DNA from 2 places in the Pseudomonas sp. CBS genome. Region 2 is predicted to be linked to the other one. Evidence: riboswitches for the same ligand, from Rfam matches in the RefSeq annotation. Region 2 holds a riboswitch; the other holds the start of a gene.
The links. A riboswitch is a leader RNA that binds a small molecule or an ion and turns the genes downstream of it on or off. The one in region 2 is predicted to bind manganese.
Positions count from the first base shown of each region.

Region 1: linked by a shared signal. The riboswitch ahead of mntP (manganese efflux pump MntP) and the one ahead of NVB75_RS14870 (TMEM165/GDT1 family protein) in region 2 are both predicted to bind manganese.

Region 1 is NZ_CP102929.1:7,018,034-7,021,241, forward strand. It holds gene NVB75_RS32100 (glyoxalase) at 1-108, opposite strand, end outside; gene NVB75_RS32105 (NAD(P)-dependent alcohol dehydrogenase) at 259-1,326, shown strand; gene mntP (manganese efflux pump MntP) at 1,471-2,034, opposite strand; yybP-ykoY riboswitch at 2,045-2,211, opposite strand; gene NVB75_RS32115 (oligopeptide/dipeptide ABC transporter ATP-binding protein) at 2,253-3,203, opposite strand; gene NVB75_RS32120 (ABC transporter ATP-binding protein) at 3,203-3,208, opposite strand, start outside.
Region 2 is NZ_CP102929.1:3,283,878-3,287,085, reverse strand. It holds gene NVB75_RS14875 (M48 family metallopeptidase) at 209-1,027, shown strand; gene NVB75_RS14870 (TMEM165/GDT1 family protein) at 1,171-1,755, opposite strand; yybP-ykoY riboswitch at 1,844-1,963, opposite strand; gene NVB75_RS14865 (class I SAM-dependent methyltransferase) at 2,015-3,013, opposite strand; gene NVB75_RS14860 (2-hydroxyacid dehydrogenase) at 3,044-3,208, opposite strand, start outside.

The sequences.
Region 1 (3,208 bases), 3.5 Mb from region 2:
ATATTGCGGCGCCACGGCCACATTCGGTGTTGCCGCCAACGCGCTGCCCACCAACTGCGCGCCCAATAGCGTCAAGGCCAGCGATATCGTCGTCACTTTCTTGCACATACCCATTCTCCAGCACTTTTCAGCGTGATCGAAAAGTCGCCAGCTTAGGGGCCGGGTTGCCGTGCGGATTGTACGGGCGTGCTCGGTTGAACGGTTCAGCGTCTATGCTGGTCAACTGACTTCAACCGTCTGAACAAACAGGTGAACGAAATGGCCAAGACTTACAGCTACGCCGCTCGTGACTCCAAGGATTCACTCAAGCCCTTCACGTTTGAACGACGCGCCCCCGGGGCCGATGACGTGCAGATCGACATCCTTTACTGCGGCGTCTGCCACTCGGACCTGCACACCGTACGCAATGAATGGCACAACACCTTGTACCCGTCGGTGCCGGGCCATGAAATCGTGGGCCGAGTGAACGCCGTGGGCGCCAATGTCAGCAAGTTCAAGGTAGGCGACCTGGCCGGTGTCGGCTGCATGGTCGACAGCTGCCAGCAGTGCGAATCCTGCGCCGAGGGCGAAGAGCAGTACTGCGAAAACGGCTTCACCGGCACCTACAACGGCCCGGTGTTTGGTGGCGAAAACACCTTCGGCGGCTACTCGGACACTATCGTGGTCAAGGAGAAGTTCGTCCTGCGCATCTCCCACGACGAGAGCAACCTGGCGGCGGTCGCGCCGCTGCTGTGTGCAGGCATCACCACCTACTCACCGCTGCACCACTGGAAGGTCGGGCCGGGTAAGCGCGTTGGCGTCGTCGGCCTGGGTGGCCTGGGGCATATGGCGGTGAAAATCGCCCACGCCATGGGCGCCTACGTCGTGTTGTTCACCACCTCGCCGAACAAGCGCGAAGACGGCCTGCGCCTGGGCGCCGATGAGGTGGTGGTGTCGAAGAACCAGGATGAAATGGCCAAGGTTGCCAACTCCCTGGACTTCATCCTCAACACCGTGGCCGCGTCTCACAACCTCGATGCCTTCCTCAACCTGCTCAAGCGCGACGGCACCATGACCCTGGTAGGCGCGCCGGACAGCCCACATCCGTCACCGACTGTGTTCAACCTGATCTTCAAGCGCCGCAGCCTGGCCGGATCGTTGATCGGCGGCATCCAGGAAACCCAGGACATGCTGGATTTCTGCGCCAGGCACGGGATCGTCTCGGACATCGAGATGATCGACATCCAGAGCATCAATGAAGCCTACGAGCGCATGCTCAAGGGCGATGTGAAGTATCGGTTTGTGATCGACATCGAGAGCCTGAAGAAAGAAAAACACGCGGCCTGATTGATCGCCGCAGATCCCCTGTGGGGGCGGGCTTGTGTGGGAGCGGGCTTGCTCGCGAAAGCGGTGGTTCAGCTGGCATATTCAGCGACTGACACACCGCCTTCGCGAGCAAGCCCGCTCCCACATTTTGATCTTCGCAAGTGTCTAGACCGACAGGTGCTCATACAAGATCGTCGCACCCACCAGCATCAACACCACGCCGCCAACCATCTCGGCGCGCTTGCCCACCACAGTGCCCAACACCCGGCCGAGCATCATGCCGATGGTTACCATGGTCATCGTCGCCAAGCCGATCGCCGCAGCGGCCACCAGGATATTCACGTCAACAAACGCCAGGCCCACGCCGACCGCCAGGGCATCGATGCTGGTGGCAAACGCCGTTACGGCAAGAATCATGAACGAGTGCTGGCTCGGTTTCTCTTCCTCTGGATCATCGGCCTTCAAGCCGTTGTAGATCATGTGCAGACCCAGGGCTACCAGCAGGGTAAAGGCGATCCAGTGGTCCCACTGTTCCACCCAGCGAGTGGCAGCCTGGCCAATAGCCCAGCCAATAATCGGCGTGATGGCTTCAATCACACCAAAGATCAGACCGGCCCGCAGGGCTTCGGTCAAACGCGGTTTGTGCAGGCTGGAACCTTTGCCGATGGCCGCCGCAAAGGCGTCCGTGGACATGGCAAGGGCGAGAAGAATGAGGGAAATGGGGTTCACGGTAAGGCTTCCAGTCGGGCTATATGAGTCAACGACACAACCACACGCCCGACTTCAGGCATGGATGTGTCGCTGGTCTCACCAACCAAAATGGTGTTCGCACCACGGCATGTTGCCGAGAATGTTGATACGAACGCTTCGAGAATCCGAAGCAGGCTACTCCCCAACGAGGTGGCGGATCATAGCCTTGGCTACATGAAAATTTTGTTAACCGTGCCTCACGGATGTTCCAGATGACACCGCACCTGCTGACTCATCCCACCGGTCAACCGCTGCGGCCGTTCGCAGCCTTGGGTGCGGCGCGGGCAGCGATCAAGGAAAAAGCACCCGCCCGGCAACACCCGGTTCCCCGGCAGCTCTGTCGGTGCACTGACATAGGCATCGTCCAGCGCCACCCCCAGCTTGGGCACCGCCTCCAGCAGCAGCTGGGTGTAGGGATGCTTCGGCTGCTCCAGCACTTGCTCGGCACACCCCAGTTCCACAATTTGCCCCAGGTACATCACCGCCACCCGGTCGGCCATGTGCCGCACCACGGATACGTTGTGGGAGATCAGGATGTAGGTCAGCCCCAGTCGGCGTTGCAGCTCGGCCAGCAGGTTGAGGATTTGCGCCTGGACCGAGATGTCCAGGGCCGAGGTCGGTTCGTCCAGCACCAGGATGCTCGGGTTGGAGGCCAGTGCTCGGGCGATGGCAATGCGTTGGCGCTGGCCACCGGAGAACTGGTGCGGGTAGCGGTCCAGGTATTCGGCACGGATGCCTACTTGGGCGGCGACCTTGGCGGCGATGGTGCGCATTTCACCCTTGGGCGTGTCGCCAAGGGCGAACAGCGGCTCGGTGATGATTTTCCAGATGGGCAGGCGTGGGTCGAGGGACGATTGCGGGTCCTGGAACACGATCTGTACATGACGGTGACGTTCCCGGGCGCTTTCGTAGACCCAGTCGACTTCGCCGTCGCTGGGCTTGACCAGGCCCATCAGCAATTGGGCGAGGGTGCTTTTGCCGCAGCCGGATTCGCCGACGATCCCTAGGGTTTCCCCACGGCGCACCTGCAAGTCGATGCCATTGAGGGCGTGGGCATAACCGCGCGGGCGGCCCAGCCAGTCGGTTTTTACCGGGAACTTGACCCGTACATCCCGCAGGGCCAGCAGTGAATCTTGAGGCACTGTCATTACAC
Region 2 (3,208 bases):
CCACGAGCGGGGGAGACATGAGGGGGATCCCCTCAAAATGACTGTGCCGGATCGGCGAATGTCGCAAATGGAATGGTCGCCAGCGTTTTGTGAATTTTTTGCGGCGGTGTGGGATATGTCTGAAATCAGGCAGCTACACGTCTGTTGTATCTGGCGTCGATACAATTGGCCGACTACGATACGCGCCATGTTTCCAGGGAGCAGGTTGATGAAAAAGACAGTAGCGGTATGTGCGTTGGGCGCGGCGGTTATGCTCGCCGGTTGTCAGTCCGTCAACACCACCAGCGGCGGTGCCGTGGGCGTCGAGCGCAAGCAGTACATGTTCAGCATGTTGTCGAGCCAGGAAGTCGACCAGATGTATGCGCAGTCGTACCAGCAGACCCTGGGCGAAGCCAGTGGCAAAGGCCTGGTGGACAAGACCAGTGCCAACGCCAAGCGCGTACAGGCCATTGCCAACCGCTTGATCGCCCAGGCGCCCACCTTCCGCCCGGATGCGGCGCAGTGGAAGTGGGAAGTGAACCTGATCAAAAGTGACGAGATGAACGCCAACTGCGGGCCTGGCGGCAAGATCTTTGTCTACAGCGCGTTGATCGACAATCTCAAACTGACCGACGACGAACTCGCCGCCGTGATGGGCCATGAAATTGCCCACGCCTTGCGTGAGCACGGCCGCGAAGCCATGTCCAAGGCCTACGGTATCGAAATGGCGAAGCAGGGGGCCGGTGCCTTGTTCGGCCTGGGTCAGGACAGCCTGGCGCTGGCCGATACCGTGGCCAACTACGGCATGACCTTGCCCAACAGCCGCAGCAACGAAAACGAAGCGGACCTGATTGGCCTGGAGTTGTCGGCGCGTGCCGGTTACAACCCGAACGCGGCGATTACCCTGTGGAACAAAATGGCCAAGGCCTCGGAAGGCTCGCCACCTGAGTTCATGAGCACTCACCCGGCCTCCGACAGCCGGATCGCCTCGTTGCAGGCGGCGATTCCGAAGGTGATGCCGTTGTATCAGCAGGCGAAAAAATCCTGATTTATAAGGCTGAAATGCAAATCTGAATATGGGGGCCCGGCTTGTGTTGGAGTCGGGCTTGCCCGCGATGCAGGCACCTCGGTGTGTCAGTTGCACCGAGGTGATGCTATCGCAGGCAAGCCAGCTCCCATATGGGGTAGCGTTTAGATCCAGCCACTGCTCTGCATGGCCTTGTACACCGCAACAATGGCCAGGATGAAAAATGCCGTAGCCGCCAGTCGACGAATCAGCGTCAGCGGCAATTTGTCCGCCGCGAAATTCCCCGCCAGCACCACCGGTACGTTGGCAATCAACATGCCCAGGGTCGTGCCGATAATCACCAGCCACAGTTCCGGGTATTGCGCCGCGAGCATCACGGTAGCGATCTGGGTCTTGTCGCCGATTTCCGCGAGGAAGAACGCGATCAGCGTGGTCAGGAATGGCCCGAACTTGCGGGATGTACTGGCTTCGTCATCGTCGAGCTTGTCGGGCACCAGGGTCCAGAGCGCGGTGGCACAGAAGCTCGCCGCGAGGATCCAGTGCAACACCGCATCCGAGAAGAAACTCCCGAACCAGGCCCCCACGGCACCGGCGGCCGCATGGTTGGCCAGGGTCGCGGCGACGATGCCGGCGATGATCGGCCAGGGTTTGCGAAAGCGTGCAGCGAGAATGAGCGCGAGCAGTTGCGTCTTGTCGCCAATTTCGGCCAAGGCAACGATTGCGGTAGGGACAAGCAGGGAATCCAGCATCAGGTAAGTTCCAGGGGCGGGTCGACACGGCTATGACACGTACAGCCTTCCCGCCCCGGGTAAGGTGTTCGTGTCATAGGTCTTGTCAAACCCCGGTCCGTCTGTGCGGACTCCTGGGTCGCATACGCCATGGCCTGTTGACCAAGTATGTTGACGTATGCCGGACGAGCGTGGCGCTCGTGGGAGACTACTCCCCTAGGACGGAGCGGATTCTGCCTAGGCAAAATCCATTCGGCAAGCCTTCTTTTGGAAAAAGATTTCAGCCGCGCTTGGCACGGTAAATGCGAAAACCCTGGCCTTCTGCCTTGATTGCGCACACCCCAAGATGCTCTTCGATCAGCGGTTGGTACTTCAGGAAACTATTCGCTACCAAGCGTAGTTCGCCGCCTTTTGCCAGATGTTTGGCTGCTTTTCTCAGCAAGTTCTCGGTGGCGAAATAATCGGTGTGCACCCCGACATGGAACGGCGGGTTGCTCAAAATCGTGTTCAGATTCATCGGTGCTGCGTCGATGCCATCACCGGTCAACACTTCGGCTTCCAGGTCGTTGGCCGCCAAGGTCAGGCGACTGCTGGCGGCGGCGAAGGCATCCACGTCGAGCATCGTCACCGTGTTATGCGGGTATCGACGTTTGACCGCCGCCCCCAGCACGCCAGCCCCACAACCGAAATCCAGCAAGTGACCGCTTGGCAACTTGTCCAGGTGCTCCAGCAGCAGCGCAGTACCGCGATCCAGGCGACCGTGGCTGAACACGCCCGGCAGGCTCACCACCTTGAGCGGCCCTTCAGCCAGCGGCACCTCGAACACCTGCGCCAGGCTTTCCAGCTCAACCGGCTCGGGGGCATTGGCCACCGTGACCAGCCACAACTGGCAGTGCCGCGCATTGTCGAGCTTGCGCGGTTTGCCGAACGGGTTCAGTTGCTTGGCCGCACTTTCGATACCGCCTTTCTTTTCCCCGACCAGGTACAACTCTTTGCCGGGCAAACGCGCCGCCACGGCATTGAGCAAGTAGTCGGTGAGGTCCTTGGACTTGGGCAGGAACACCACCGCCGTGTCGAACGAACGCTCGGGCACGCTCACGCCGAACTGGCTGCGCTCGGCAAAACGTGCGTCCAGTGCGGCCTGGTCGCCGGCGTGCCAGCTCCAGCCATGGGCATTGGGCAGGCGGCCCAGCAGGTCGTCGGCGGGCAAGCCCACCAGCAGCACGTCGCCTTGAAAAAGTTCGGCCTGGCGAAGCAGTACTTCACTGCGCGGATCCATGGTCTGCTCCTTGAAAAGGGGCGCAGTTTATCAACTGACGACGCGCAGCGGGGCGCCGCTGAAAAAGCCCTGAGTGTTTTCGATCAATTGGCCGACGATCCGCTGCCGGGCTTCGCGGCTGCCCCAGGCGTTGTGGGGGGTGACGATCAAGCGCGGGATGTCGCCGGCCAGCAGCGGGTTGCCGTTGACCGGGGG